3 regions of the Aliidongia dinghuensis genome follow, and region 2 is predicted to be linked to each of the others. Evidence: predicted binding sites of a transcription regulator. Region 2 holds the regulator's gene; each other region holds the start of a gene.
The links. The regulator PhoB, encoded in region 2, activates phosphate uptake and scavenging genes when phosphate is short. The targets are predictions, from matches to a motif close to TNTCATAAAACTGTCA.

Region 1 (10,456 bases), on a different contig from region 2:
TGGCCGGCGTCATCGCGCTGTCGGTCGTGGCAACGGCCTATTCGAGCGAGGTCTGGATCGCCTCGCTGAAATCCATCCCGCCCGGCCAGATCGAGGCGGCCCGCTCACTCGGGCTCAACCGGCGGCACACGTTCACGCTGGTGACCTTTCCGCAGTTGATCCGCGTGGCGCTACCCGGCCTCGGCAACATCTGGACGATCCTGCTCAAGGACACCTCGCTCGTCTCGACGCTGGCACTCATGGACCTGATGCGCGCCGCGTCCGAGGCAGCCAAGGCGACCTCGCGGCCGATCGCATTCTATGCCGCCGCCTCGGGCTTCTATCTCGTGCTCAGCATCGTCTCCGGCATCGTGCAAGACCGGCTCGAGCGGCGCGCCAACCGAGGGTTCGCCTGATGGGACCGGCGCTCTACGACTGGCTCGATTTCCTCTTCAACCTCAACCTCATCGAGACCTGGGGCTGGCGCATCCTGGGCGGCCTCAGGATCACCGTCGAGGTCGTGCTGATCTCTTGCCTGCTCGGCTTCGCGCTGGCCTATCCGATCTGCCTTGCCCGGCAGTCCCGCAACCCGGTGCTGAGCAAACTCTCGCTTAGCTACGTCACTTATTTCCGCGGCACGCCGCTCCTGTGCCAGCTCTATCTCGTCTATTACGGCGCGGGCGAGATCCGCCCGTTCCTGACCGATCTCGGCCTGTGGTGGTTCTTCCGCGAAGCGTTCTATTGCAGCATCTTCGCCTTCACGCTCAACACGGCCGCCTATCAGTCGGAAATCCTGCGCGGCGCACTCGCGTCGGTGCCGCGCGGCCAGTTCGAGGCGGCGCGCTCGCTGGGCCTCTCGCCCTACCGCATCGCCCGCCATGTCGTCTGGCCGCAGGCGCTGCTGATCGCGCTCCGGCCGCTCGGCAACGAGCTCATCAGCATGATCAAGGCGAGCGCGCTCACTGCAATCGTGACCTTGCCCGACCTCATGGGCATCACGCGGATCATCTTCGCGCATTCGTTCGAGTTCACGGTCTATCTCTATTGCGCGATCATCTATCTCGCCATGACCGAGGGCATCCGGCGCCTGTGGAACCGGATCGAGCGCTTCATGTCGCAGCACCTGGCGCTCGCCCGAGCCGGCGGCGCCTTCGGCACGACACCGCTGGCCGGGACCGAGGCGGCACTGGAAAAGCCGATCATCCCGTCGGCTTCACACGGATAGGCGGTCGGCGGGCGGTCAGAGCAGCTTCGCGATCCGTTCCACGGCGCTGCGGATCTCGGCCGGCCGGGGTGCGGCAAAGCCCAGGATGAAGCCAGGCCGCCCCGGCCCGAAATAGAGCCGCGATAGCGGCCGGAGTTCGACGCCAAGACGCCGCGCCGCCTCGGCGATGGCCACGTCGTCGCGCCCCTCCGGCAGATAGGCGCAGGCATGCATGCCGCCGTCGATCGGCCCCAGCGTCAGCCGGCCGTCCAGGCGCGCAACCGCTTCGACCAGCGCCTGGCGCCGCTCCTCGTAGACGGTGCGCATGTGCCGGAGGTGCGTGCCGAGATGGCCCTCGCGGATGAAGTCCGCCAGCGCCGCCTGCGGCAGGGTCGAGGTATGGCCGTCGACAAGCGCGCGCGCCGCCACGAAATGCTCGACAAGATCGGGCGGCGCGATCAGATAGGCGAGGCGCAGGGCCGGGAACAGCAGCTTGTTGAACGTGCCGACATAGACGACGCGCCCCGCCTCGTCCAAGCCCTGGAGGGCGGCGAGCGGCCGGCCCTCGAAGCGGAACTCGCTGTCGTAATCGTCCTCGATGATGAAGGCACCGCTGCGCGCGGCCCAGGCCAGGAGCTGCAGCCGGCGCGGCAGGCTCATGACCACGCCGGTCGGATATTGATGCGACGGCGTCACATAGACGAGCCGGGCGTCGGGCGCCCGCCGGATGCCCTCGGCGACGTCGATGCCCTCGCCGTCGACCGGCACTGGCACGACCTCCGCCCCGGCCGCGGGGAAGGTCGCGGCGGAGGCCCGATAGCCCGGGTCCTCGTGCCAGACCCGATCGCCCGGATCGGTCAGGATGCGGCAGGTGAGCTCGATCGCCTGCTGGCTCGAGGTCAGGACGACGACCTGCTCCGGCGCGCAGGCGACCGCGCGGGTCGAGCCGACATAGGCAGCGATCGCCTCGCGTAGCGGGCGGAAGCCGGCGCGGTCGCCGGCGATCAGGTGATCCGGCCCCGGCGCCCGGGCCGCCCGCGCAAGCAGCCGCGCCCAGAGCTGCCGCGGGAACAGGTCGAGCGCCGGCACCGACGGCACGAACGCGCGGCCGGCCGGCGCCTCCTCCCGGCCATAGGGGCGTGCCATCAGCTCGCCGCGCCGCGACAGGGCCGCGGCCGGCACCGCGGCCCGCCCGTGGCCGAGCGCGCCGGCCGGTGCCAGCTCGCGTTCGGGCAGATTGGCGCTGACGAAGCTGCCGCTGCCGTGCCGCCGCTCGATGAAGCCTTCGGCCTCGAGCTGGTCGTAGACTGCCTCAACCGTGTTGCGCGACAGGCCGATGTCCTCGGCGAGCCGGCGGCTCGCCGGCAAAGCGCCGCCCGGCGCCAGCGCGCCGTCGAGGATCGCCTTGCGCAGCCGGCCATGAAGCCGGGCGAGCAAGGAGCCGCCGCCGCTGGCGAGCTCATCGAGCCCCTCCAGCAATGGAACCGGCAAGCCGCGCGATCTTCGTGCCATGGCGCCTCGATAGTGGTTGCCGAGGACGGATTGTTCACCGGACCTCTTGGGCCACTATGGGCAAACCGGCGGCGCTGGTGAAGTGCCGCAAGAGATTGAGGCGATGCGCCCCATGCATAAGCCGCGGAAAACGCCTAAACTCGCCTCCACAATGATCGGCACCCGCACCGATCGGGCAGCAACGACCAAGGACTGGGGCGCAGAGTTTGGACGAACAAGCGGCACCTTCGACGGCGAGGCAAGGCGCGGGACGGATGGTCGAGATCCTGGCGGTCCTGTCGGTGGCGCTCAATCTGCTGGCCCTCGGCGCCTATCTGGGCTCGAACTATTTCCAGACGTCGCAGCATCGGCTCAGTATCGTCGATCGGCGCTTTACCGACCTCGCGCGCGAGCTGGGTGTGGAGGCCGCGACGGATCCGGGCCTGACGGCACTCCATCGCGCGGTCAAGATCGCCGTCGAGGTGCGCCACGCGCGGGCCCAGCCGGTCGTCGACGACATCCTGGCTGAATTCGGCAAGCCCACACCGGACCCCGAGCGGATCCGCGTGCTGCAGGATCAGGTCATCACCATCCGGCGCGCGACCGGCGACGAGGTGCTGACCGCCCTCGTGACCTACCTGCAGCAGGCGACGCCCGAGCAGCGCCAGAAATTGATCGCGCTGCTGCGCGACCGCAAAGACCCGGGCACGATGCCGCTACGCTACGGCCTCGCCCCCTGACCTGCGCTCCCTGACTCTCGTCAGCCGCCGATCCGCGCCGTCAAGCGCGCGAGCGCCGCGCACACGGCCTCGGGCTGCGTATGATGCAGCATGTGGCCGACGCCCGGCAGAACCTGGAAGCCGGCGTCCGGCACCGCGCGCGCCAGTCGAAACGTGTGGGCCATCGGATTGACCACCTTGTCGGCGCCGCCGGTCAGGATCTCCATTGGCACGGTCAGTTGCCGATAGTGCCGGCGCAGGCGCGCGACGTCGGGGTTGAGGGCGGCCAGATCCTCCGCATTGGCGCGCAGCTGCGACGGCCGGAGGGCGAGCTCGATCGGGAAATCGAGAAAGCTCGCCGGCACCGGCTCGGGCGCGAACAACTGACCGATGATCTCCTGGGCGAGACCGCCGGAGAGCGCCGGCGCCAGCGCGCGGCTCATCAGGCTGCCGACGACCGGCGCCGCCGTCAGGCCGGCCATCCAGAGCGTCGCCTCGCGCGCGGGATGGCTCCAGCCGGCCAGGACCAGGACGCCTGCTACATCCGCCGGAAACTCATGGGCGAAGGCCAGTACCATGGCACCACCCCAGGAATGGCCGATCAGCACCGGCCGTTCGACGCCGAGCCGCGCCAGCGCCCGGTGCAGAAGCCGCGCCTGCGCCACGGGACCGGCCAAGTCGGGGACGGCCAAGTCGGCGCCGGCCGGATCTCGCCGGGGCCGCTCGCTGTGGCCGTAGCCCGGCCGATCGATCGCGATCAGCCGGTGATCGGCGCCGACCAGCGGCGCAAAGCGGCTCGACAGCAGGTCCTCGACCATGCCGCCGGCGCCATGGACGAAGACGACGGGCCGGCCGGCGCCGCGCTCGATCCAGTGCAGCCGGACGCCGTCGACCTCGACGAAGTGGCCGCACGGCGGATAGGCCTCGGCCAGGCGGCGCGCCTCGATGTCCTCGTCGGGCCAGAGCGAGGCCAGGAGATTGCCGGGATCGGGCAATTGCAGGCCGCGGGCGAATTCCGCCATCCGGCGTGCGCCTTCCTCTGCCGCCGCCTTGAGCGCGTCCAGCGGGCGGGTCTCGTCGGTCACAGCAGCCGGTCCAGCACGCGCCGGTAGGCGGCTGCCACGCCGGCCTCTTGCTCGTGCCGGCCGTCGCGCACCCGCCACTGCCCGCCGACCAGGACATGACGCACCAGCGGCGCGCTGCCGGCGAACACGAGGGCGTCGAGCAGCCGGTTGCCGTCGCGGCCGTAGATCAGCGGATGGTTGCCGTCAAGCACCACGAGATCGGCGCGATAGCCGGGCGCCAGCGCGCCGATGCGCCGGCCGGACGCCGCCGCCCCGCCCTCGAGCGCCCGGGACCAGAGGATTGCCCCGGTCGACTCGCCCGGCAGCGCCGCGACGGTACGCCGAAGCGTCGAGAGCCGCCGGCCGTATTCGAGCCAGCGCAGCTCCTCGACCGGGTTGACCGAGACATTGCTGTCGGAGCCGATGCCCCAGGTGCCGCCCGCGGCCTGGAAGGCTTCGAGCGGGAACAGCCCGTCGCCCAGGTTCGCCTCGGTCGTAGGGCACAGGCCGACGACGGCGCCGCTCGCCGCCAGCCGGTGCATCTCGCGCGCCGTCATGTGTGTCGCGTGCACCAGGCACCAGCGCTGATCGATCGGCGTATGGTCGAGCAGCCATTCGACCGGCCGCGAACCGCACCAGCCGAGGCAGTCCTCGACCTCGCGCACTTGCTCAGCGGCATGGATATGGATCGGCGCGGTCGGATCGACGGCGCCGAGACCGGCCAGCATTTCGCCGAGCGCCTTGGGCGGCACCGCCCGGAGCGAATGGGGCGCCACGCCGATGCGGAGCTGCCCGTCGCCCGCCGCCTCGCCGGCCAGCCCCGCGACGAGCGCCAGGAAGCGGTCGACCGAGAGCACGAAGCGCCGTTGCCCCTCGTTCGGCGGCAACCCGCCGAAGCCGCCCGTCTGGTAGAGCACGGGCAGCATGGTAAGCCCGATGCCGGTGCGCCGCGCCGCCGCCAGCACCGCGTGCGGCAGGCTCGCTGGATCGGCATAGGGCGAGCCGTCGGGCGCATTGTGCAGGTAATGGAACTCGCAAACCGCCGTATAACCCGCCTTCAGCATCTCGATCTGCAGCTGGGCCGCGATCGCCTCGAGATCGTCGGGGCCGAGCGCACCGGCGAAGCGGTACATCACCGGTCGCCAGCTCCAGAAGCTGCCGGGATCGCGCTCGGCCGCTTCTGCCAGGCCAGCCATGGCGCGCTGGAACGCGTGGCTATGCAGGTTGGGCATGCCGGGCAGCGCGGGCCCGTCGAGCCGTTCGGCCGCGGCGGCGGCCGGTGACGCGGCGTCGACGTCGGCCTTGACGGTGACGAGATTGCCGGCCGGATCGATCTCCAGCAGCACGTTGTCGCGCCAACCGTCCGGGAGCAGCGCGGCCTCAGCAAACAGCGCGGTCATCGCCCCTAGTTCTCCGATATGATGCCCCAGTCCGATATGATGCCCGAGACCAGCAACCTATTCCGGGGACGAGGGTGACGGCAATCTGGGACAGTCTATGGGTCGACGTCGACCTCGCCACCATGCAAACGGACGCACCCTATGGGATGATCCGTGACGGCGCGCTGGCGATTCGCGATGGACGGATCGCCTGGGTCGGCCGGCGCGCCGATCTGCCTGGGACGCCGGACCGGCTTGCCGCCGCGGTCGTCGAGGGCGGCGGGCACTGGATGACGCCCGGGCTGATCGACTGCCACACCCACATCCTGTTCGGCGGCGAGCGCGTGCGCGAATTCGAGCTTCGGCTCGAAGGCGCCACCTACGAGGAAATCGCGCGCGCGGGCGGCGGCATCGTCTCGACCGTCGCCGCGACGCGGGCCGCGAGTGAGGACGACCTCGTCGCGGGCGCCGTCCGCCGGCTGCGGCCGTTCCTGGCCGAAGGCGTCACCACGGTCGAGGTCAAGTCCGGCTACGGCCTTGATCTCGCGACCGAGCTCAAGATGCTGCGGGCCGCACGCCGGCTCGGCGACGCCCTGCCGGTCTCGGTCTCGACGAGCTTTCTCGGCGCCCATGCGGTTCCACCGGAATTCAAGGGCCGGCAAGGCGACTACGTCGACCTGCTGTGCCGCGAGATGCTGCCCGCCGTCGCCCAGTCCGGCCTGGCCGACGCGGTCGACGGCTTCTGCGAGGGCATCGCCTTCACCCCGGACGAAATGGCGCGGATCTTCGAGACGGCGACCAGGCTCGGCCTCAGCGTCAAGCTGCATGCCGAGCAACTGTCGGACCTGGGCGGTGCGGCGCTCGCGGCCCGATTCGGCGCGCTGTCGGCCGATCATCTCGAATGCCTCGGCGAGGACGGCGTCGCCGCCATGGCCGCGGCCGGCACGGTCGCGGTGCTGCTGCCCGGCGCCAATTATTTTCTGGGCGAGTCGCGGCGGCCACCGGTCGCGGCCCTGCGCCAAGCCGGCGTGCCGATGGCGCTCGCGTCCAACTGCAACCCCGGCTCGGCGCCGGTGCTCTCCCTGCTTCTGATGCTATCCATGGGCTGCACGCTGTTCCGGCTCACGCCCGAGGAGGCGCTCGCCGGCGTGACGCGCGCGGCGGCCCAGGCCTTGGGACTCGCCGATCGCGGCCGCCTGGCATCGGGCCTCCGGGCGGACCTGGCGCTCTGGGACATCGAGAGCCCGGCCGCCCTCGCGTACTGGATCGGCGGCAATCCCTGCGCCGGCATCATCCGTGGCGGCGTGCCCGTGGCCCCAGGCATGGCCCCAGGTTCCCCATAAACAGACGCCTTCTTGAAATCGTTTTCATGGCCACCGCATCCGAATGAGATGCCATAGATCGAATTTATGCTGACCTCGCGGTCGAAAACCGCCAGAAAATGTGACACTTTGATGAAGTCTCGATTGATGAAGCCTGGATCGCCTGCCCTGCCATGATGATCGACGCGACCGTAGAACCCGCGAGCGAGATCGCGACCGCGCCTGAAATCCCTGCCCCCGTCGTGCCGCCGGCGACACCGCCGCTGCGCCTCTTGCTCGACGTCGACGGCGAGGCCGCCGCCGTGCTGGCCAAGGCCGAAGTCGTGCTGGCCCATGCGGCGAAGCGGCCAGTCATCCGCCGCTTGCGCCAGGTTTTCTGGGATACGCCAGGCCTCACCATCGGGCGCCAGGGCATCGGCTTCGCGATCGAAACCTCGGGCCGGCGCCGGCAACAGCTGATGCGCCCGATCGGTGTCAGGCCGACCGGCGGCCGGATTCTGAGCCCGGTCGCGATGGCGCTCGACGGCGAGCGACTCGACCCGGCCCGGCTCGCGTTCCTGCCGGGCATCGACGTGGGCCATGTCGCGCGCCTCTTGCCCAGCGATCTCGTGCCGGTCCTGGCGCTCGATCTGCACCGCACGATCTGGCAGATCGAGTTCGGCGAGGCCCGGTTCGCGCTCACGCTCGAGAAGGCCGAGGTCGAGGCGACGGCCGGCCGGCTCGGGCCGTGCCAGGTCGAGCTTCTGCTGCAGGCCGGCCCGGCCCACGGCCTCTACGATTTCGCGGCCGAGCTGCATCGCGCGGTCCCGTTCGAGCTCGCGACCCACGATGCCGTGCAGCAGGCCTATCGCCTGGTCGCGGCCGAAGATTGGTGGCCGACCGAGCCCGGACAGGCACCGCTGCTCCATCACGCCATGAGCGTCGAGCAGGGCTTGCTCGCGATCGGCCGCGCGGCGGTTGCCGATCTGCGCGCGGAGATCGGCCGGCTCACCCAGGCGATGCCGGTCGAGCAGGTGCATCAGGCCCGCGTGGCGCTCCGCCGCTTGCGTTCGATCCTTTCCGTCTTCCGCAAGGCGTTGCCGGATGCGCCGCGCCGGGCGCTCGCGGGCGACCTGACGGCACTCGCGAGCGCGCTTGGCCAGGCGCGCGAATGGGACGTGTTCATGGCGAATACGCTGACGCCGCTTGGCCGCGCCCTGGGCGAAGAGCGTGGCCTCAAGGGTCTGGGCTTCACGGCCGCGGTCCTGCGCGAACGCGCGGCGGCGGACGCCTATGCCGCGGTCCTGGCCAGCGATTTCATGGGCCTGTCGCTGAGACTCGCCGCCTGGTTCGATGCCGGGCTCTGGCCCGAGCCGCCGAGTGCCGAGGCCGCGGCCCTGCTGGCCGAACCGCTTGAGCGGTATGCGACGGCGATCCTCCGGAAGAGCCACAAGCGCTTCCTCGCGGCGGGCGCCCACCTGGCCGAGGCCGGCCCCAGCGATCTGCACGGCCTGCGCATCGACGCGAAGCGCCTGCGCTATGTCGCCGAGTTCTTCCGCCCGCTGTTCCCGGGCAAGCCGGCACGCCGCTACGTCGCGGCGTTGCGCGACATCCAGGACATCCTGGGCACGCTCAACGACGCGGTGGTGGCGCGCGGGCTTGCGGCCAAGCTCGCGGCCCAAGATGAGAAATACGGGCCGCGCGCGGCAGGCCTCGTCGCCGGCTGGAGCGCTGCCGAGACGGAAGCCGCCCGACAGCGCTTCGCCGAGGTCTGGCGCCAATTCACCAAGACCGCGCGCTTCTGGAAGGACCGCTGATCGCCGAGGCGCGATTCCACGGCGCCGAGGCATTTCGCGCCGGACGCGAGATGAGCTAAGCTGTCAGCCGAACGAGAGCGGTAGGGCGACGACGGCATGCTCATCGAGATCGTCTCCGATCTCATCTGCCCCTGGTGCTTCATCGGCCAGCGGCGGCTGGAACGCGCCCTGGAGCGCGACGGCGGGCCGCCGCCGCAACTCACTTGGCGTGCCTTTCAGCTCAACCCCGACATGCCGGCCGAGGGCGTGCCGCGCCAAGCCTATCTCATGGCGAAGTTCGGCGGCGCGTTTCATGCCGGCCGCATCTACCAGGCGATCGGCGAGGCCGGCGCCGCCGAGGGCATCCGCTTCGACTTCGACCGGATCGCGCGCACACCCAACAGCCTGAACGCCCATCGGCTGAAGCGGCTCGGGCGCCGGCGCGGCGTCGAGGCCGAGCTGACCGCCCGGCTCTACAGCGCCTATTTCGAGGAGGCCCGCGACATCGGCTCGGTCGAGGTGCTGGCGGACATTGCCGCCGAGGCCGGGCTCGACCGGCGCGAAGCACGGGCGTTCCTCGCCGCCGACGAAGACCGCGCCGCGGTGCTGGCCGAGGACATCGGTGCGCGCCGGCTCGGCATCAATGGCGTGCCCTGCGTCATCATCGACGGCAAATATGCACTCTCAGGCGCCCAGGAACCGGAATTCTTCCTGCCGCTATTCGATCTTGCACGGCAGGAAGCGGCGGCGCCGGCCCTGGCCGAACCGATCAGCCACTGATGCGCCGCGTCCGCCGGCTGCATCGCCCCCTCTATGCGTGGGCCGTGGCGCTGGCGCTGCTGGCCGGCATCTGGACCGCCTATGCGGTCCAGGTCAGCGCGATCCACGATCGGGCGGTCGAGGAGGCCCGTGCCAAGGCCGAGGAAATCGCGACGGCCTATGGCCGTTTCGTCTCGGGCAACCTCAGCCTCATCGACGATGTGATGCGCTTCCTTGCCGCCTATTACCAGGAGAACGGGCTCGAGCGGACCGCGTCGCTCGCGACCCGGCAGCGGCTCTATGACGCCTTTCACGGCAATATCGTGGTCCTCGACCCGGCCGGCGTCGGCACCCTCATCAACGGGGCCGGCACCGTGCCGATGACGCTCAGCGACCGGCCCTATTTCCAACGGGCAATCGATCCGAAGACTCGGGATGCGGTCGTCGTCGGCGCACCGGTCGCGGCCCGCAGCAACGGCCGGCAGGTCCTGCCCTTCGCCCGCGCCGTTCGGGCGCCCGACGGCCAGCTCATCGGCGCCGTCGCGATCTCGGTCGAAGTGACGCTGCTCGAGCAGCTCTACGACCAGTCGGCGCTCGGCCCGGGCGGCGTCGTGGTGATGACGGGCACGGCCGACCGCGTCATCCGCGCGCGCATTCCAGAGGGCAACTACATCGGCCAGACTTCGGACGGCTCCCGGCTCTGGTCGGAGATCGACCGGGCCCCGTCCGGCAGCTATTGGCAGGTGAGCATCGTCGACGGCAAG
Region 2 (10,456 bases):
GAGCTCTCCGACATGCGGCCGTCGGGCGGCGGCAAGACCCGCGTCACGTTCCTGGCGCCGTCGCGCGGCCTCATCGGCTATCAGGGCGAGTTCATGACCGACACGCGCGGCACGGGGCTCATGAGCCGCCTCTTCCACGGCTACGCGCCCTACAAGGGCCCGATCGAGGGCCGGCGCAACGGCGCGCTCATCTCGAACAGCGACGGCAATGCGGTGGCCTACGCGCTCTGGAACCTGGAGGACCGCGGGCCGATGTTCATCGTGCCGGGTGCCGCCATCTACCAGGGCATGATCATCGGCGAGCACAACCGCGAGAACGATCTCGAGGTGAACGCGCTCAAGGCCAAGCAGCTGACCAACATCCGCACGACGTCCAAGGACGAGGCGATCCGCCTCACGCCGCCGCGCATCATGACGCTCGAGCAGGCGATCGCCTATATCGAGGACGACGAGCTGGTCGAGGTCACGCCGAAGAGCGTGCGCCTGCGCAAGAAGCTGCTGGACCCGAACGAGCGCAAGCGCGCGAGCCGCGCGGCCGAAGCCTCGTAAGGATCGGATCCCACAAAAAGGGCCGGATCGGGCAGCCGATCCGGCCCTTTTGCCGTTTTGGATCAGCCGCGAGTCGTCTTGACGCAGCCGGCGCCATGGTTCGGCGTCGCGGGTTCAAGCAGCCCTCGGCTTATGTGCTGGGCGACACGATGGTGAGCCACGGCCAGCGCGCCCGGTAGCTCTCGGCCTTGGCCTGGAACAGCGCCGGCCGGGGATTGGCTGCGTTCATGCGCAGGATGCCGTCCCACAGCTCGGCGAGGCCGTAGGGCGCGTGAAGCGCGCCGTCGGCGGCCCGGATGCCGACGCAGGTGCAGGCGACGAGATAGCGCCCTATGCCGTCCTCGACGGATGTCAGCGCCGGATAGCCCGCACCGAAGCGCTGGCCGTACCAGAGATGGACGCGCGCCTGGTTCTTCACTTCGACCTCGACGCCCAAGTCGGCGAACAGGTCGCGCGCCTGGCGGATCACCCGGTCCTCGGCCTCCCAGCTCAAGTCCGCTCCGTCGAAATAGAACACGTCGTAGTCCTTGATGTCGGCCTCGGCCGCCCGCCCGGCAAGCCGGTTCCACACCGCCTGATAGAGGCAGCCTGCGACCAGATACGCCTCGGGCAATCCCAGCGCCGGCAGCCGGCGCAGGATCTCGGCGTTGGCTCGATTTTCCAGCGCCCATTGCCGGAGCAAAGCCGCCCGGTCCTCCTCGGTCATGCTCGCCTCCTCATCGTCCCGTCTTGTGGCCCGCACCACCGGAAGGCGGAAGTGCGATCTTACATACCGCTAGTATGATATTGCGTACTCATGGTATGTACTCTGGGTCTGATGATCTGAACCGCATGACCGGGAGGCTGCGATGATCGCCATTTGGATCGTGATTGCCCTGTTCGCCGCCGGTGACGCCACGAGCGACGCCGTCACCAACGCACCCCGCGACGAGGCCGGCAAGGCCGCCGTTGCGGCGACCGCCGGGACCCCCGCCACGACCGCCCCCCTCGACCAGCAAGCCGCAAAATCACGGGAGCCAGCACCATGAAGCTCTACGCCAGTCCGTTCGCCTGTTCCTTCACCGTCCGCTTGGCGCTTGCCGAGGCCGGGCTCAACGTGGAGACCCGCTGGGTCGATCTCGCGACCAAGCGGGCCCAGGACGGCACCGACCTCACAACCCTCAATCCGAAGGGCCAGGTGCCGACGCTGGTACTCGACGACCGCGCCGTGCTGACCGAGGTCGGCGCCATTCTCCAATATGTCGGGGACCAGGCGTCCGGCCGGCAGCTGGTGCCGCCGGCCACGTCGTTCGAGCGCTATCGGCTGCAGGAATGGCTGAGCTTCGTCGCCGGCGAGCTGCACAAGATTCTAAGTGTGCTGCTGATCATTGCCCCGACGGTTGATCCGGCCGGGGCCGAAAGCGCACGCCGCCTGGCGCGGCATCTCCTGCCGCAGCGCTTCGGGCATGTCGCCCGGGCACTCAGCACCGGCTCGTTCCTCATGGGCGAGTATTTCACCGTAGCCGACGCCTATCTGTTCAACATGCTGATCTGGGCGCGCTACGTGGAATTCGACCTTTCGCCCTGGCCCGAGCTCGGCGCCTATTTCGACCGGGTCGCGGCCCGGCCGGCCATTGCGGCCGTGTTCGCGGAGGAACGCGAGGCGCGCGTCGCGGCGCAGCGTCGCTGAAGCGCGCGCGTTCGGTACGAAACGCTCACGCAGCCGGAGCCTGCTCCGGCTGCGTGCGCAGTGCGTCGAGCATCCCTTCGATCTCGGCCCGCACGCTGGCAAGCCCGGCCGCCGGATCGTCGAGCTGCGCCAGGTAGCGCGCGGCTTCCGTCAAGGCCCCGTAGATCGTTGCCGCCAAAGGCTCCATCGGCCGGGGCCGGATCTGACCGGCCTTGATCGCCCCGCGGATGCCGGCCGTGATCAGGCCCAGCGAATGGCGGGCGCAGACCTCGCGCCACACATCCCAGCCCAGGACCGACGGCCCCTCGCGCAACAGAAGCCGCTGGGTCCCGGCATCCATCATCAGATCGAGGAAGGCGAGGCAGCCGCCCTTCAGCATGCTGAAGGGATCGCCATGGCCGCACGCCGCCATGATGTCGGCGAGGAGCTGGTCCTCCCCCTCTTCATAGACGGCGTGAAAGATCGCCTTCTTGTCGGTGAAATGATGGTAGAACGCGCCCTTGGTGAGCTCCGCCGCCCGGGTAATGTCGTCAACCGAGGTTTCTGCATAGCCGTGGGCGCGGAACAGGCTGCGGGCGGCAGCCATCAATTTGGCCAGCGAAGCGGCCGAGCGTTCTTCCTGGGTTGCCATTGCATGACGCTAGCATGCAGGCGATCGCCGAAGCCAGCAGGGAGGCGACATGCCAGGCTTTTCCGGCAGCGGCGGCTCCGCTATCGTCGCGGCCTTTCCTCACCGGTCCCCAGGATCGCCCATAAGGCCAGGACCCCCCATAAGGATCGACCATGCAGAAGCTGTTTCGCGTCCTGCTCCTTCTCGTCGCCCTCGTGATGGCCCCGCTGGTCGTCTCCGGGGCCGCCCACGCCCAGGCGACCGACCCGGAGAACACGCTCTACCTCGACATTCCCGCCGGCCGCGTCGTGATCAAGCTGCGGCCCGACCTGGCGCCCAACCATGTGGCGCGCATCAAGGAGCTGGTGCACCGCGGCTTCTACGACGGGCTCACCTTCCACCGCGTCATCCCGGGCTTCATGGCGCAGACCGGCGATCCGCTCGGCAACGGCTCGGGCGGCTCGGGCAAGAACATCAAGGCGGAATTCTCGCACGAGCATTTCGCCCGCGGCATCGTCGGCATGGCGCGCGCCAACTCGTTCGATTCCGCCGACAGCCAGTTCTTCATCACCACGGGCGACGCGGGCTTCCTCGACGGCAAGTACACCGTCTTCGGCCAGGTCGTCTCGGGCATGGAGTTCGTCGACAAGCTCGCGGCCGGGACCGAGGCCAACAACGGCGCCGTCGCCCATCCGGACAAGATCATCCGCCTGCAGATCGCGGCCGACGCGGACAAGAAGTCGTAAGGCATCCGCCGGCTTGCCGGCCCGACTTGCCAGCTCGACTTGCCAGCTCGACTTGCCAGCTCGACTTGCCAGCCCGACTTGTTAGACCGTCGCGGGATCGCTAAGGTCCCGCGACTTTTTCCTTTCCGGAACGCTGGAGGACCGCCATGGCGGCAGATCTCGAAAACACCCTCTATCTCGAAGTGCCGACCGGCCGTGTCGTCATCGAAATGCGCCCCGACCTGGCGCCGAACCATGTCGCCCAGATCAAGCGGCTGGCGCGTGAGGGCTTCTACGACGGCATCGTGTTCCACCGCGTGATCGACGGCTTCATGGTGCAGACGGGCTGCCCGCGCGGCGACGGCACCGGCGGCTCGGGCAGCAAGCTCAAGGCCGAATTCAACGACAAGAAGCACGTCCGCGGCGTCTGCTCCATGGCGCGCGCCATGGACCCGAACTCGGCCGACAGCCAGTTCTTCATCATGCTCGGCACCTCGCCACATCTCGACGGCCAGTACACGGCCTGGGGCGAGGTCGTCTCCGGCATGGAGCACATCGACGCGATCAAGAAGGGCAACTCGGCGCGCAACGGCAGCGTCACCGACCCGGACAAGATCGTGAGCATGAAGGTCGCGGCCGACGTCGAAGCGGCCTGAGCGCCCGATCCTGGACCCTGCGGGTGGCCTCCTAGAACGATATGCATCAGGTTCGATCGGAGCGCCGTACAAGTCCCTCTCCGCCCTCAGGGCGGAGAGGGAGCCAAACGAGCGGCGACCGCGTGAACCGAGAGCAAATCTAATTCCATCATGCACTAGAGATGCTTGAGACGATCAGGATCTACGGCCGCCCGCGCCTCGTCGCGATCCTGGGCATGGGCTTCTCGAGCGGGCTGCCGCTCGCCTTGAGCGGCTCGACGCTGGCACTCTGGCTCGCCGACGCCCAGGTCTCGCTGCGCGAGATCGGCCTCTTCGCACTCGTCGCCGTCTCGTACAATTTCAAGTTCCTCTGGGCGCCGCTGGTCGACCGGCTGGCCATCCCGGGCCTGACCCGCCGTCTCGGCCGCCGCCGTTCCTGGGCGATCCTGTTCCAGGCCGGCGTCGCGCTCAGCCTCCTGGGTCTGAGCCTGACCGACCCGGCGGCCGCCCCCGTGCCGACCGCCCTCATGGCCGTGCTCGTCGCCTTCTTTTCGGCGAGCCAGGACATCGTCGTCGACGCCTATCGCGTCGAGCTTCTGCTGCCGGAGGAGCAGGGCGCCGGTGCGGCCGCGACCCAGTTCGGCTATCGGCTGGGCATGATCGCGTCCGGCGCGGGCGCGCTCTATGCCGCTGCCGCCTGGGGCTGGCCCGCCGCCTATCAGGTCATGGCGGCACTCATGCTGGTCGGCGTTGCGACCGTGCTGGCGACGCCGGAGCCCCAGGTCGAGCGCGCGCCGCGCGGCGGCTTCGCCGAGACCGTGCTGGCGCCCTTCCGCGACTTCGCCCTGCGCCCGCGCTGGTTTCTCATCCTCCTCTTCGTTCTCGTCTACAAGATGGCCGATGCGGTGACCGGCCATTACGCCGGGCCGCTCTATCTGTCGCTGGGCTTCTCCAAGATCGAGATCGCCAGCATCAGCAAGGTGTTCGGCATCATCGCCACGATCGTCGGCGTGGCGCTGGGTGGCTCGCTCGTCTATCGCTACGGCACCATCCGCACGCTGTTCCTGGGCGCCGTCCTGCAGATGGGATCGAACGCCATGTATGTGGCGCAGGCGCTCGCCGGCCATGACCTGACCGTGCTGACGGCGACCATCGCGTTCGAGAACGTCGCGGGCGGCATCGGCTCCGCGGCATTCGTTGCGTACCTATCTGCCCTGTGCAGCCGGACTTATACCGCAACGCAATATGCGCTACTCTCCGCGCTGGCCGCGTTCGCCCGGAACTTCTTCGTATCCGCCGGCGGTGCGGCTGCCGATTGGCTCGGCTGGCTGTGGTTCTTCGTATTTTCGATCGGCCTGCCCCTGCCCGGTCTGGCGCTGCTCCTGTGGCTGGCGCTCCGGACCCGGCCCGAGGGCGGCCTCGCGGAAGAAATCGGCAGCAGCGGGCGTTAGAGCCCAGGGCCTATTGCCCAGAGCTCATTGATCGCGACCGCGCTCCCTCCGGGCGCTTCCGGCTGGACGCTTCACCGACCTCAAACGTTTCGAGACGCCTAATGGATATCAGCAAGATCCCGACCGGGAAGAATCCGCCCTACGACGTCAACGTCATCATCGAAATCCCGATGGGCGGCCCGCCGGTCAAGTACGAGGTCGACAAGGAATCGGGTGCCATGTTCGTCGACCGGTTCCTGCATACGGCGATGCATTATCCGGCCCATTACGGCTTCATCCCGCACACGCTGTCCGACGACGGCGACCCGGTCGACTGCATGGTCCTCGGCCGCCATCCGCTGGTGCCGGGCGTCGTCCTGCCGTCGCGCCCGATCGGCGCGCTGATCATGGAGGACGAGAGCGGCCAGGACGAGAAGATCCTGGCGGTGCCGGTCAACAAGCTGCACCCGTTCTACGAGGACGTGACGTCCTACAAGGACATCCACCACATCCTGATCGAGCAGATCGAGCATTTCTTCACCCACTACAAGGACCTGGAGAAGGGCAAGTGGGTGAAGGTCAAGCACTGGTGCGGCCCGGAAGAGGCGGCCGACCTCATCCGCCAGGGCATGGAGCGCTACAGGGCCGACCGCTGAGCCGGGCCTAGGATTGAACAAGCGAAGGGCGCCGCCGGATGACCGGCGGCGCCCTTTGTTGCTTTTGGAGGACCTACGCTCTCATTCCGTCATCCCTGCGGAGGCGGGGATCCAGGGCAAGCGAAGGATCTTTCCGGCAACCCTGGATTCCCGCCTGCGCGGGAATGATGGGGATATCGTTCAGTCCCGCGCCTCGTCGAGCGCGTAGCCGGCGGAGCGGACGGTGCGGATGACATCCATCTCGTTCGGGCCGTTCAGGGCCTTGCGCAGGCGGCGGATGTGCACGTCGACGGTACGCGGCTCGACATAGACGTCGTGGCCCCAGACCGCGTCCAGCAGCTGCTCGCGCGAGAACACCCGGCCCGGGTGCTCCAGGAGGAAGCGCAGCAGGCGGAACTCGGTCGGGCCCAGATGGATCGGCCGGCCGCCGCGCGTCACGCGATGGGCTGCGAGATCCATCGACACGTCGGCGAAGCCGAGGCTCTCGCCGGCGCTGTCGGGCTTCGCCCGGCGCATGACGGCGCGCACCCGCGCGATCAGCTCCGACGGGCTGAACGGCTTGGTGATGTAGTCGTCGGCACCGCTGTTTAGGCCGCGGATCTTGTCGGCCTCCTCGCCGCGCGCGGTCAGCATGATGACCGGCAGCGTGCGCGAGGTGGGCGAGCGGCGGATCTGGCGGCAGACCTCGATGCCGGAGACGAGCGGCAGCATCCAGTCGAGCAGCACGACGTCGGGCTTGCGCTCGGCGATCTGCACCAGCGCCTCCTCGCCGTCGGTTGCCTCGCAGACGCCGAAGCCTTCCTTTTCCAGATTGTACTTGAGCAGAGTGACGAGGGGCGCCTCGTCCTCGACGATCATGACCAGAGGCTTCATTTCGTCTCTTCGCTATCGGTGGTGGCGACCGCGACCGGCCCCGGCAGAACGACCGAGGTGCTCGACCGGTCGCGCTTCGGCCGAGCCTCCTTCAACGGCGTGCCATGGATGAGGTAGTAGATCGTCTCGGCAATGTTGGTCGCGTGGTCGCCGATCCGCTCGATATTCTTCGCCATGAACAGGAGATGCGTGCCGGCGGTGATGCTGCGCGGATCTTCCATCATGTAGGTCAGGAGTTCGCGGAACAGGCTCGTATAGAGCTCGTCCAGCTCCTCGTCCGAGAGCCAGACGTGCATGGCCTTGTCGGCATCGCCCTGGACATAGGCGTCGAGCACGTCCTTGATCAGCGCCTGGGCGAGCTTGCCCATGCGCGGAATGGCGTAGACCGGCTTCGCCACCGGCGCCTGGTTGAGCGCGATCGAGCGCTTGGCCACGTTCGCCGCATAATCGCAGATCCGTTCGAGGTCGGACGCGATCTTGAGCGACGAGACGATCTCGCGCAGGTCGCGCGCCATCGGCTGCCTGAGCGCCAGGAGCCGCATGGCGAGCGCCTCGACCTCGGCCTCGAGCGCATCGACCTGCGCGTCCTGCTCGACGACCTCGTGGGCGAGTTCGCTGTCGCGTTTGACGGTCGCCTGAATCGAGGCGGCGACCTGGCTCTCCGCCAATCCACCCATGCGGATGATGGCGTTGTTGAGCCGCTTCAGCTCGTCGTCGTAGGTCTTCATGATGTGATCGGTCGGCATGCCCTGCTCCTGCCCCGCGCTTTCGCTCTCGAGCCTCAGCCGAACCGGCCGGTGATGTAATCCTCGGTGCGCTTATTATGCGGGTTCGTGAACACCGTCTCGGTGTCGTTGAACTCGATGAGCTCGCCCAGATACATGAAGGCGGTGAAATCGGAGCTGCGCGCCGCCTGCTGCATCGAGTGGGTGACGATGACGATGCAATAGTCGGTCTTAAGCTCCGAGATCAGCTCCTCGATCTTCTGGGTCGAGATCGGGTCGAGCGCCGAGCAGGGCTCGTCCAGCAGCAGAATCTCTGGCTTCACCGCGATGGCGCGCGCGATGCAGAGGCGCTGCTGCTGGCCGCCCGAGAGGCCCAGGCCCGACTGCTTCAGCTTGTCCTTGACCTCGGTCCAGAGGGCCGCCTTCCGGAGCGCCTGCTCGACCCGGTCCTCGAGCTCCGCGCGCGGCAGGTCCTCGTAGAGATTGATGCCGAACGCGATGTTGTCGAAGATCGACATCGGGAACGGCGTCGGCTTCTGGAACACCATGCCGATCTTGGCCCGGAGCAGGTTGAGGTCGACCTTGGGGTCGAGGATGTTCTCGCCGTCGACCAGCACCTGGCCCTCTGCCCGCTGCTCCGGATAGAGCGCGTACATGCGGTTTAGCACGCGCAGCAGGGTCGACTTGCCGCAGCCCGAGGGACCGATGAACGCAGTCACCCGCTTGTCGGCGAGCGTCAGGTTGATCGTCTTCAGCGCCTCGTACTTCTTGTAGTAGAAGCGCAGATCCTTGATCTCGATCTTCTCGACCAGCTTGCCGGCCGCGACCGGATCCTTCGTCGGCGACACCGCGGCCGCACCGAGACCGGACGAAGCGACATCGGAGTAGTTCGGCTCGCCGGCGGGCGTCTTCAGGGGCTCTGAGTTCATTGCTTGATACTGCCGAAGGAGGCGAGGGAGCGGGCGGTGATGTTGAGGCACAGGATCGCGAGCGTGATCAGAAGCGCGCCGCCCCAGGCGAGGCGCTGCCAGTCAGGATAGGGGCTGAGCGCGAAATTCGAAATGACGACCGGCAGGCTCGCGATCGGCCGGTTCATGTCGGTGCTCCAGAACTGGTTCGAGAGCACGGTGAAGAGCAGCGGTGCCGTCTCGCCGCTGATGCGGGCGACCGCGAGCATGATGCCGGTGAGCATGCCCTGGCGCGCCGCGCGATAGCACACCGAGACCGTGATGCGCCATTTCGGCGTGCCCAAGGCCGCCGCCGCCTCGCGGAGCGCGTTCGGCACCAGCGCCAGCATGTCGACGGTCGTGCGGGTCACGACCGGGATCACCAGGATGGCGAGCGTCATGCTGCCGGCCCAGCCGGAGAAATGGCCCATCGGCACGACCATCAGCTGGTAGATGAACAGGCCGACGATGATCGACGGTGCCGAGAGCAGCACGTCATTGATGAACTGGATCGCCTGGCCGAGCTTGTTGCCACGGCTGTATTCGGCGACGTAGGTGCCGACCAGGACGCCGATCGGCGTGCCGACAACCGTGCCGACGATCGTCATGACCGCTGAGCCGAAGAGCGCGTTCAACAGGCCGCCGTCGCTGCCGGGCGCCGGCGTCATCTCGGTGAAGAGCGACGGCCGGATGGCCGCGATGCCCTCGACCAGGAGGGCATAGAGAATGGCACCGAGGAAGAACAGGCCGACGCCGGTGGCGCAGAGCGAGAGACCCAGGACGATCCAGTTCTTGCGCTGGCGCCGCGCGTAACGCGCGAGATCCTTGGCCATGGCTCAGCCCCCCGCCTGGCGCTGCATGCGGATCAGCATGTATTTCGCCGCCGCCAGCACGATGAAGGTGATGAAGAACAGGATGAGGCCGAGGGTGATGAGCGACGAGGTGTAGACCGGCGTCGTCGCCTCGGTGAATTCATTAGCGAGCGCTGAGGAGATCGTCGTGCCCGGTGCCAGCAGCGAGGTCCGGATCTGGTGGGCGTTGCCGATCACGAAGGTGACCGCCATGGTCTCGCCCATGGCACGGCCGAGGCCCAGCATGATGCCGCCGACGACGCCGACCTTGGTGTAGGGCAGCACCACGCGCCAGATCACCTCCCACGTCGTGCAGCCGAGCCCGTAGGCGGACTCGCGCAGCATGGGGGGCACGGTCTCGAACACGTCGCGCATGATCGACGAGATGAACGGCAGCACCATGATCGCGAGGATGAGGCCGGCGGTCAGGATGCCGATGCCGAACGGCGGGCCGGCGAAGAGCACGCCCAGCCCCGGGATGTGGCCCAGGGTCGCGATCAGGAACGGCTGGACATACGCCTGCAGGAAGGGCGCGAACACGAACAGGCCCCAGATGCCGTAGATGATGCTGGGGATGCCAGCCAGAAGCTCGATCGCGATCGACAGCGGGCGCTTCAGCACCGGCGGGCACAGCTCGGTGATGAAGACGGCAACGCCGAAGCTCAAGGGAATGCCGACGACCATCGCGATGAGCGAGGTCATGAGCGTGCCGTAGATCGGCACGAGGGCGCCGAACCGTTCCGTCGCCGGGTTCCAGATGTCGGTCCAGAGGAACGGCAGGCCGAA
Region 3 (10,456 bases), on a different contig from region 2:
GTGACATAGATCGAGGTCGTGCCGAGCCGCTGCTGCAGACGCTTGATCTCGACGCGCATCTGCACCCGGAGCTTGGCGTCGAGGTTGGAGAGCGGCTCGTCGAACAGGAAGACCTGCGGCTCGCGCACGATGGCGCGGCCCATGGCAACGCGCTGACGCTGGCCACCGGACAATTGCCGCGGCGTCCGTTCCAGGAGCTGGCCCAGCTGCAGGATCTCGGCCGTCCGGTCGACCCGCGTGCGGATCTCGTGTTTCGAGAGGCCGCGGATCCGGAGCCCATAGGCCATGTTCTCGAACACGGTCATGTGCGGATAGAGCGCGTAGTTCTGGAACACCATGGCGATGTCCCGGTCCTTGGGCTCGACCCTGTTCACGACCCGGTCGCCGATCGCGATCGTACCGCCGGTGATGGCTTCGAGGCCCGCCACCATGCGCAAGAGCGTGGACTTGCCGCAGCCGGACGGGCCGACGATGACGATGAACTCGCCGTCGGCAATGGCGCAGTCGATGCCATGGATCACCGGGTTGCCGGCGTAGGATTTGGTGACGGCGGAAAGGGTGACGGTCGCCATGCTCGCTCTCGCTATTTCTCGCTGTCGACCAGGCCCTTGACGAACCAGCGCTGCATCAGCAGCACGACCGCCGCGGGCGGCACCATGGCGAGGATCGCCATCGCCATCACCAGATGCCAGGGCGTGTTGGCATCCACCGTCAGCATGCTTTTGATGCCGACGACGAGGGTGGTCATCGAGGCCGTGTTCGTCACCAGGAGCGGCCAGAGATACTGGTTCCAGCCATAGACGAACAGGATCACGAACAGGGCGGCAAGGTTTGTCGAGCTGAGCGGCAGCAGCACGTCCTTGAGGAAGCGGAGCGGCCCTGCACCGTCAAGCCGCGCCGCCTCGATGAGCTCGTCGGGTACGGTCAGGAAGAATTGGCGGAACAGCAGCGTCGCCGTCGCCGACGCGATGAGCGGGATCGCGAGGCCGCCGTAGCTGTCGATCAGCCCCAGGTTCGCCGTCACCTGGAAGGTCGGCACGATGCGCACCTCGACCGGCAGCATGAGCGTGAGGAAGATCATCCAGAAGCAGACCATGCGGCCGGGGAAGCGGAAGAACACGATCGCGTAGGCCGACAGGAACGAGATCACCATCTTGCCGAGCGCGATCGTGAGCGCCATGACCAGGCTGTTCAGGAGCAGCCGGCCGACCGGCACGCCCGAGAGCTGCGGCATGCCCTGCGTCAGGGCCTCCAGGTAATTCTCGACGAGATGGCCGCCTGGCAGCAGCGACATGTGGCCGGACAGGATCTCCGGCGTCGTGAGCGTCGAGCCGACGAAGGTGACGTAGATCGGAAATCCCACCAGCAGCAGCCCTGCAATGAGGATGAGGTGCGGCAGCCAGGCGAGATGGCCGGAGCGGCTTTCCATCAGTAATGGACCTTGCGCTCGACGTAGCGGAACTGGATCGCGGTCAGGGCGATCACGATCACCATCAGGATGACCGACTGGGCCGACGAGCCGCCCAGGTCGAGCCCGACCATGCCATCGTAATAGACCTTGTAGATCAGGATCTCGGTCGCCTTCGACGGGCCGCCGCCCGTGACCGCGTGGATGACGCCGAAGGTCTCGAAGAAGGCGTAGACCACATCGACCACGAACAGGAAAAAGGTGGTCGGCGACAGGAGCGGCAGCACGACGGTGCGGAAGCGATGGAAGCCACCGGCGCCGTCGATCGATGCCGCTTCCAAGAGCGATTTCGGGATCGCCTGCAGGCCGGCGAGGAAGAACAGGAAATTGTAGCTGAGCTGCTTCCACGCCGCGGCGACGATGACCAGCAGCAGCGCCTGGTCGCCGTTCAGCACATAGTTCCAGTCGATGCCGAGCCAGCGGAGCATGTTCGCGACGATGCCGATGCCCGGCGCGAACAGGAACAGCCAGAGCACGCCTGCGATCGCCGGTGCGACCGCATAGGGCAGCATGAGCGCCGTCTTGTAGACGGCGGCGAAGCGCACGACCCGGTCGGCCATGACCGCGAGCAGCAGCGCCGGCAGCATGGCCAGCAGCGTCACCGAGACCGAGAAGACCGCGGTGACGCCCAGGCTGTGCAGATAGGCCGGATCGGCGAACACGGCCCGGAAATTGTCGAGCCCGACGAACTCGGTCGAGAGCCCGAACGCGTCCTGGGCTTGCGTCGAGAAATAGACCGCCTCGGCCGCCGGCCAGAAGAAGAAGACGAGCGTCACGGCAAGCTGCGGCGCCACCAGGAGCATGGGTAGCAGCTTGCCGTCGAACACCACGCGACGCTGCATGGTTGACGCTTTTACCGGCGAAGAATGCTTAGGACGCGGTCTTCTGGAACTGGCGCAGCAGCACGTCGCCGCGGCTGACGGCGCTATCGAGCGCTTCCTTCGGCGTCTTGGTGCCGTTCAAGGCCGCCTCGACCTCCTCGGCGACGATGTCGCGGATCTGCGGCAGGTTGCCGAGGCGCAAGCCCTTCGAATTCTCGGTCGGCGCCTTGTTGGTCAGCTCCTTGATCGCGACGTCGAAGCCCGGCGTCTTGTCGTAGAAGCCTTCCTTCCCGGTCTCCTCGAACGCGGCCTTGGTGATCGGCAGGTAGCCGGTCTGCTCGTGCCAGCGCACCTGGATCGGCGTCTGGCTCAAGAACGAGAGGAACTTGGCGACGCCCTTGTATTCCGCGGGCTTCTTGCCGCCCATCACCCAGAGGCTGGCACCGCCGATGATCGTGTTCTGCGGCGCGCCGGCGACGTCCGGGTAATAGGGCAGCGGCGCCACGCCGAAGTCGAACTTGGCGTTGGCCTTGAACACGCCATAGCCGCCCGACGAGGTTTGGATCATGGCACACTCGCCGGAGACGAACTTCGCCTCGGGCTCCGTCGTGCGGCCGGCGTAGTCGAAACTCTTGTCCTTGGCAGCATTGACCAGGTCCTGCAGGTGCTTCACCTGCAGCGGCCCGTTGATCTCGAGCTTGGTATCGGTGCCGCCGATACCGTTCTCGTCGGTCGCGATCGGCTTGTTGTGCCAGGCGCTGAACACCTCGAGCTGGGTCCAGGCCATCCAGCCGATGGTGAAGCCGCAGGCGCTGCCGCCGGCCTTGAGCTTCTTCGCATCGTCGAAGAATTCCGGCCAGGTCTTGGGCGGCGCGTTCGGGTCGAGGCCCGCCTTCTTGAAGGCGTCCTTGTTGATGTACATGACCGGGGTCGAGCTGTTGAACGGGAAGGACAGCATCTTGCCGTCCTTCGTCGAGTAATAGCCCGTTATCGCCGGCAGGTAGGACTGCGGGTCGAACTTCTCGCCCGCGTCGGCCATCACCTGATAGACCGGCTTCACGGCACCCTTGGCCGCCATCATCGTCGCGGTGCCGACCTCGAACACCTGGAGGATGGCCGGCGCCTGGCCGGCGCGGAACGCGGCGATGCCGGCATTGAGCGCGTCTGCATAGCCGCCCTTGAACACGGGGACGACCTTGTAGTCGGGCTGGCTCTTGTTGAACTCGTCGGCGAACTGGTTGACGAGCTCGCCATTCTTGCCGGCCATGGCGTGCCACCACTGGATCTCGACCGGATCGGCATGGGCCGGCACGGCGAGTGCCGTCGTCGAGAGTGCCGCGGTGGCGAGCGCGAGCGTGCGAACGGACAGCATGGGTTTCCCCTCCCCCAGGAAAGAACTTCGAAAGCGCTTGGACTACGCTCTTATCGCGCGAGACATTGCCGTTTCATGACGATCTTGTGAAGCATCGAATGTCGCGCGGAGCCCGTCGCACGCTCGCGGATTTTGCGCTATCACGGAAGCGATGTGGCCCTCCCGCCCCCCGCGCGAAATCCCCCCACTCCGCCTGCCGACCGGCCAAACGATCCCGGTGACGGTGCGGGTCAGTCCGCGTGCCCGACGCATGGCGCTCCGGCTGCACCCGGCGGTCGATTCGGTCGAGCTCGTGCTGCCGGCCGGCGCCTCGCTCGCGGTGGCGCTGGGATTCCTCGACGGCAAGCGCGGTTGGATCGCGGCCCAGGTCGCGCGCATGCCGCCGCGCCTGCCCTTCGTCGATGGCGCCACCATTCCGGTGCTGGGCCAGGGCCGCGAACTGGTGCTGCATGAGCTCGACCGCGGCCGCCGGCCGGTGTTCCGGCTGACCCAGACGCAGATCGAGGTGACGGGCGATACCGGCAGCCTCGCCCGCCGTACGCGCACCGGCCTCGCCGAGCTCGCGCGCGGCATGCTGGCCGACAAGACCCGCACGCTCGCCCGGCGGCTCGACAAGACCGTCGCGCGCGTCAGCGTCGGCGATCCGCACAGCCGCTGGGGCAGCTGTGCCTCCAGCGGCAACATCCGCTATTCCTGGCGCCTCATCCTGGCACCCGAGCCGATCATGGACTATGTGGTCGCGCACGAGGTGGCGCATCTGGCGGAGATGAACCATAGCCAGCACTTCTGGCGCCTCGTGGCCGACCTCGATCCCGGCCATGACCAGGCGCGCGCCTGGCTGAAGCGCAACGGCCCGCAGCTGCTGCGCTACGGGTGATTGTGCGCCGCACAATTCTGGCGTCTTTAGCGCGAAATCTTTCCTATTATTAACTCAAATCAGCGAGACGCACGTCGCTGCTTGATTTGACCGTTACATTTCAATTGTCGAAAACGCGACGAATTTACTCACCTGCGCGGCGTTGCGCTGGTCAAATTTTTACAATCGGGAAATGACTCGATCGGTAGAGTTGTGCTATTGAATTAAACCCTCTTATAGGTGGCGTCATGTCGTCACAGCACCTTTGTTTCTGCGGAAAAATCGAAGATTCCCAGTCGCACGCACCGGTTGAGTGGCAGGCGTCCGATCGCAGCCTGTCGATTGAGGTCTCGGCGATTGGGGGGCGGCCATGAGCGCCGTGACGAATATCGCCGAAATGGAGTGCCTGGCGGATCTGATCCGTCGGGATCACCCGTCGCTGAAGGCGCTCTCGCTCAGGCCGGACGGCAAGTATCAGTCCCGCCAGATGGCGGCCGATCAGGTGACCGACGCGGTCCGAGCCTGCCTCAGCGCCGCCTTCCGCGATCGGGCGCCCGAGGATTTTCCCCGGCTCTACTGCGCCTGGGGCAAGGCACGCGTGGGTTCGACGGCACTCAACAATCTCTTCGGGCTGAGCGGCCTGCCGTCCTACTACCAGCCGACCAAGGCGATCCTGCGCTGCGCGCTGGCACAAGCCCCGCTCGTCGCCTGGCAGCCGCCGTCCGCGAGCGAGCATCCGGCGCTGTTCAGCAAGGAGACGGCCGGGCCCTATCTCGTGGCCGAGTGCCTCTACAACCCGATCCAGCTGCTGATCGAGGCCGGCTATCCGGCGGACCGGCTGCACCTGATCCTGCTCGATCGGGAGCCGACCGCCTCGCTCAGCTCGTGGTTCGCGAAATGGTCCGACCGGGTGCCCGCGCCGACGCTCGCCACCCATTACGTGCTGGCGACGCTCAACATCTGGCGCATCCGCAATTTCGCCCGCCGCCACGGTGTGCCGGTCACCCACTATGTCTATGAGGCGAGCCGGGATCCCGCGACGAGCGTCGCGGCGCTGTTCCGGCGCCTCGGCCTCGCCGACCGCTTCGATCCCGGCATCCTGACCGACTGGCAGGGCATCGACCGGCTCGACGCGGCGGAGAGCCGCATCCTGTTTCCGGGCGAACCCGCCGTCTTCGAAGTGCCGGGCCTGCATGCGTCCACCGCCGCCTATCGCTATCGGCCGCGGCCGGCCTCGACCGAGGTCGACGCCTATGCCGAGCTGCTGCACCGCACCGGTGTCCACGACACGTACCTTCATTCGGTTGAGCGCTGTGCGGCGGATCTGGCCCTTGCGCCGGACACCGCGGCCCGCCTGTTTGGTCACGGCCTTCCCTGGTTCAGCGCGGCGGCCTGACCGCCGCGCCGGCGCCCCAAGAGGACGAAGACGATGCTGCAACGATTCGCCATCTCCTACCGGCTGATGTTGTTCATCCCGGTCCTGCTGTTGGCCATGGGCGCCAGCATGTACCTGAGCCTGACCGAGCTCCGGGGCAGCCTCGTCGATGACCGCAAGGAGGCGCTGAAACACCTGGTCGAGGTGGCGCAGCATGTCATCGCCGGCTGGCACGCCAAGGAGCAGGCGGGCGGGCTCACGCGCGAGCAAGCCGAAAAAGGCGCGGCCGAGGAGCTGTTCCAGCTGCGCTATGGCGACGACACGTATTTCTTCGCCCAGCGCTTCGACGGCACCACCATGGTGCATATCAATCGCGAGTTCCTCGGCAAGAACCGGCTCGACGCGACCGACGTCGACGGCAACCAGACGGTGCGCAGCCAGATCGAGGCGGCGAAGCACGGCGGCGACTTTGTCTATTACCGCACGTCGCGCACCGGCACGCTCAACGACGCGAGCCGGCTGCAGAAACTCTCCTATTGTTCCGCGTTCGAACCCTGGCAATGGTCGGTCTGCACCGGCATCTATATCGACGACGTCGACGCGATCTATAACCGGATCGCGCTTTTGAGCGGCGGCCTCAGCCTGATCGTGCTCGCGCTGGCCAGCGGCTTCGCCTATCTCATCTCCCGCAGCATCAACACCCAGCTTTCGCGCGTGACCGCCGGGATGAGCCGTCTCGCCGACGGCGACCTCTCGGTCGAGGTGCCGTATCTCGACGACAAGCACGAGATCGGCCGGCTGGCCCATGCGCTCGACGTCTTCAAGCTCAACCGCCGGCGCGCGGACGAGCTGACTGCGGCGCAGGAGCGAGAGGAGAGCGCCAAACGACGGCGCCAGGAGGTCATCGAGGAACTGAGCGCCGACTTCGGCCGCCGCGCCGGCCAGGCGATCGGCCTCGTTGTCGACGCGGCGGAGCAGGTCCAGACCCACGCGGCCCAACTCGCCGCCGCCGCGACGCAATGTCTGGCCCAGGTCGAAACGCTCAATCATGCAGCCAACGAGACCTCGGGCAACGTGCAGACGATCGCCGGCGCGGCGGAGGAGCTGTCGGCGGCCGTTTCGGAGGTCAACCAGCAGATCTTCCGCTCGACCGACGTGTCGGATCGGGCGGTCGCCGAAGCCGGTCAGACGAACAGCACGATGCAGAGCCTCGCCGAAGCGGCGCAGCGGATCGACGTCATCGTCCAGGTCATCCACAACATCGCCTCCCAGACCAACCTGCTGGCGCTAAACGCCACGATCGAGGCTGCGCGGGCGGGCGATGCCGGCAAGGGCTTCGCCGTGGTCGCAAGCGAGGTGAAGGCGCTCGCCAGCCAGACGACCAAGGCGACCGAGGAGATCCAGACCCAGGTCGCCGGCATCCAGACTGAGACCGCCCGGGCGGTCGAGGCGATTTCGAGCATCGGCCGGACGATTTCGGACATCAGCGCGATCTCGACCGGCATCGCCTCCGCGATGGACGAGCAAGGGGCAACGACTCAGGAGATCGCCCGCAGCATCAGCCAGGCGGCGGAGGGCACCAATGCCGTGTCGTCGAACATCGTCGGCGTCGCCGAGGCGGCGAAGACGACCGACACCGCCGCAGCCGCACTCCATCGGGCGTCGGCAAACCTGCGGCAGGAAGCGCGCGGCCTGCATGACGACATGCAGCGCTATTTCGACAAGATCCGTGCCGCCTGAGACACAAAAGACATCCGAGACGCCAAAAACATCCGAGACGCCAAAAAAACCGAGACGACGGAGAAAATTCATGACCGACGCCCCCGCGCCGCCCACCCGGGGCGACGTCTTTTTCTCGGCCGCCATGCACCTGCGCCTGCTGTTGCGCGTCGATCGCATGCAGGCGATCCGGCTCGCCATGCGCCGGGCGATCCGGCCGGGCATGCGTGTGCTCGATGCCGGCTGCGGCTCGGGCATCCTGTCTTTCCTGGCGCTTGAGGCCGGCGCCCGCCACGTGGTCGCGATCGATCGGGACAATGTCGAGCTGGCGCAGGCACTCGCCCGCGAAAACGGCTTCGACGGCCGGATTGATTTCCTTGAGGCCGATCTCACGACGCTCGCCCCGGCCGCGGTGCCCGAGCCGGTCGATGCCCTGATGGCGTTCGTCTACACCAATCACATCGTAACCGACGAGGCACGCTCGGCATTGGTGTTCGACTTGCGCCGGCGCTTCGGGACGGCCGACTGCGTCACCATGCCGAACCGGGTCAGCTATCGGGCTATTCCTTGCGACTGGCCCGAAGCCGATGCCGCGACCGAGCTCGCCGACCTCAGCGCGGCCGTCGGCGACATGGAGCATCGCTACGGGCTCAAATTCGGCGCGCTGCTCGATGCGGCAGGTGCCGAGGCCATGTTCGAGCGCGCCCGGCCGCGGGTCTATGGCGAACGGAAATGGCAGCCCGGCGCCTCGAACGGCGGCTATCGTCACGGCCGCGCGGGTGTCCGCTACCTCGGCGAGCGAACGCCGGTCGCCACATTCCGCTACGATACCGGCGGCGGCTTCGAACCGCTGCCCGGCCAGGTCACGGTGCCGATTGCGGCGCCGGGAACCGTCACCGCCGTGCTCTGGGTCCAGGAGCTGTGGTTCGACGACATGCTGCTCTGGTCGTCCGAATCCGTGAGCCCGGCGGCGACGCCCCTCCCGGTCCGGGCCGGCGACCGGCTCACGCTGGCGCTCGACGAGCGGTGGCGGGCGACCAACCTGATCGCGCTCGAGGCGGGAGCCTGAGCCCGATCGACCGGTACAGCTGTACTGCTGCCTGGCGTTCAGTCGGTCTCGATGCTGAAATGCGCGCGAATGATCCGTTCCGCGCTGCCGTCCTGGCGCAGCATCGCGACCGCTTCGTTCAATTGGCGAGCCGCGTCGGTCTGAGCGAACGCCTTGTTGAGCTGCAGCGCGAGCTCGACGTGTGCCAGCACGAAATCCTGGTCGAAGCGATCGGCGCTGGCGTGGCGCTGCATGATCCGATGCAGGGTCAGGAACGAACCGACGACACCGTCGGCGTGGCCGCCCTCGACCATGGTCATGGCCTGCTCGTAACCGTAGACCGGCACCTTGCGCAGGTCCGGATCGTGGTCGAACGGATCGCCGATCAAGAGACCGCGCGGCAGCGCGATCGTCAGGCCATGCAGCTGGTCATAGTCAGCGAGCTTCAAGCCCTTGCGGAGCGCAACGCCATAGTCGAGCGCAGCCATGGCCTCGCCGCGGACGATGCGATCCGACCGCCCGGCAGCCCACGAAGTGATGGTGAAGCTGCAATTGCCCGACGCGACGTCGTCCAGCGTCCGGGCCAGCGGGGTCGGCGTATAGTCGATTGCAAGTCCGGTATACGCCGCGATCCGCCCGAAGATATCCGGATAGATGCCCCGGTGCGGGTCCGCGGCGGCGCCCCACGGCGGCTCGTCGATCATGCAGGCATCGAGATGCGCCGCCAACTCGGCGGCGATGCCTGACCGGCCCACGCCCAACAGCAGAAGCACGCCGAGGCCAGCCCAGGCAAGCCGCCATCCCTTCCCGAAACACACGCTCAATGATCCACCCCTGCCGGCCACTCCGTCGCCGGCAGCATATCGCCATCCTTGCGACGGAGGCAGTCGGCTTATCGCCCGCCGCCGTTGACGGGCGGCATCCAGCCCGGCCGCTCTTCGCCGGCCGTGGCGGGCGCGCGGGCCGGCGTCACGGTCGCCGGTGCCATGGTCGCCGGCGCCACCTTCGTCGCCTCCTCGAGCACGCGCATGAAGCCGGCGTGGTCTTGCCCCTCGTTGGCCGCGACCGGCGTGTCCGTCTCGTCGGCCGGGCCGGTCGGCAGCGGCCGCGCCGGCATGCCCTTCAGCGCCTCGGTCATGAAATCGTGCCAGGCGCGCGCCGGCAGCGAGCCGCCGGTGACCTTCACCATCGGCGAATTGTCGTCGTTGCCGAACCAGATGCCGGCGACCAGGTCGGCGGTGTAGCCCATGAACCAGGCGTCACGGAAATCGGACGTGGTACCGGTCTTGCCGGCGGCCGGCCGGCCGATGGCAGCGGCCTTGCCGGTGCCGTGCTGGATCACGCCCTGCAGCATGCGGTCCATGTCGCTCACGTACTGCGCCTGGATGATGCGGCCGTTCGTGTTCGGCTGGCGCTGGTAGAACACCTTGCCCGACGCGTCGCGGATCGAGGAGATGCCGTAGGGCCACACCGCGTAGCCGCCGTTGGCGAAGGTCGAATAGGCGGTCGTGAGCTCCATCAGCGAGACCTCGCCGGTGCCGAGCGCCAGGCTCGCATCCTCATTCAAATCGCTCGTGATGCCGAGCCGATGGGCCGTCGCGATCACGTTGTGCACGCCGACCTTCTGCATAACCTGGGCCGCGACCGTATTGATCGATTCGGCAACCGCCTCGGCCATGGTCACGTCGCCCATGTAGCGGGGTTCAAAATCATGAGGCTGCCAATTGCCGATGCGCGTCGGCCCATCGACGAAATGGTCGTCCGGCCGCATGCCGCGCTCGAGTGCCGTCAGATAGA

Region 1: the regulator PhoB is predicted to act here: its motif matches at 7,281-7,296, upstream of IEY58_RS03285 (CYTH and CHAD domain-containing protein).
Region 3: the regulator PhoB is predicted to act here: its motif matches at 3,738-3,753, upstream of ugpB (sn-glycerol-3-phosphate ABC transporter substrate-binding protein UgpB).

The regions. Positions count from the first base shown of each region.
Region 1 covers NZ_BMJQ01000001.1:665,414-675,869, reverse strand. Annotated here, with positions in the region: gene IEY58_RS03320 (ABC transporter permease) at 1-395, shown strand, start outside; gene IEY58_RS03315 (ABC transporter permease) at 395-1,204, shown strand; gene pdxR (MocR-like pyridoxine biosynthesis transcription factor PdxR) at 1,220-2,695, opposite strand; gene IEY58_RS03305 (hypothetical protein) at 2,950-3,414, shown strand; gene IEY58_RS03300 (alpha/beta fold hydrolase) at 3,435-4,478, opposite strand; gene IEY58_RS03295 (formimidoylglutamate deiminase) at 4,475-5,857, opposite strand; gene hutI (imidazolonepropionase) at 5,980-7,179, shown strand; gene IEY58_RS03285 (CYTH and CHAD domain-containing protein) at 7,332-8,954, shown strand; gene IEY58_RS03280 (DsbA family oxidoreductase) at 9,051-9,713, shown strand; gene IEY58_RS03275 (hybrid sensor histidine kinase/response regulator) at 9,713-10,456, shown strand, end outside.
Region 2 covers NZ_BMJQ01000012.1:124,705-135,160, reverse strand. Annotated here, with positions in the region: gene typA (translational GTPase TypA) at 1-549, shown strand, start outside; gene IEY58_RS22175 (nucleotidyltransferase family protein) at 680-1,255, opposite strand; gene IEY58_RS22170 (hypothetical protein) at 1,398-1,577, shown strand; gene IEY58_RS22165 (glutathione S-transferase N-terminal domain-containing protein) at 1,574-2,218, shown strand; gene IEY58_RS22160 (TetR/AcrR family transcriptional regulator) at 2,244-2,804, opposite strand; gene IEY58_RS22155 (peptidylprolyl isomerase) at 3,002-3,574, shown strand; gene IEY58_RS22150 (peptidylprolyl isomerase) at 3,721-4,209, shown strand; gene IEY58_RS22145 (AmpG family muropeptide MFS transporter) at 4,371-5,639, shown strand; gene ppa (inorganic diphosphatase) at 5,741-6,274, shown strand; gene phoB (phosphate regulon transcriptional regulator PhoB) at 6,455-7,147, opposite strand; gene phoU (phosphate signaling complex protein PhoU) at 7,144-7,893, opposite strand; gene pstB (phosphate ABC transporter ATP-binding protein PstB) at 7,929-8,801, opposite strand; gene pstA (phosphate ABC transporter permease PstA) at 8,798-9,652, opposite strand; gene pstC (phosphate ABC transporter permease subunit PstC) at 9,656-10,456, opposite strand, start outside.
Region 3 covers NZ_BMJQ01000008.1:55,224-65,679, reverse strand. Annotated here, with positions in the region: gene IEY58_RS15950 (sn-glycerol-3-phosphate import ATP-binding protein UgpC) at 1-572, opposite strand, end outside; gene ugpE (sn-glycerol-3-phosphate ABC transporter permease UgpE) at 584-1,429, opposite strand; gene ugpA (sn-glycerol-3-phosphate ABC transporter permease UgpA) at 1,429-2,310, opposite strand; gene ugpB (sn-glycerol-3-phosphate ABC transporter substrate-binding protein UgpB) at 2,339-3,661, opposite strand; gene IEY58_RS15930 (M48 family metallopeptidase) at 3,885-4,538, shown strand; gene IEY58_RS15925 (sulfotransferase family protein) at 4,888-5,913, shown strand; gene IEY58_RS15920 (methyl-accepting chemotaxis protein) at 5,947-7,632, shown strand; gene IEY58_RS15915 (methyltransferase domain-containing protein) at 7,703-8,680, shown strand; gene IEY58_RS15910 (substrate-binding periplasmic protein) at 8,719-9,477, opposite strand; gene IEY58_RS15905 (transglycosylase domain-containing protein) at 9,552-10,456, opposite strand, start outside.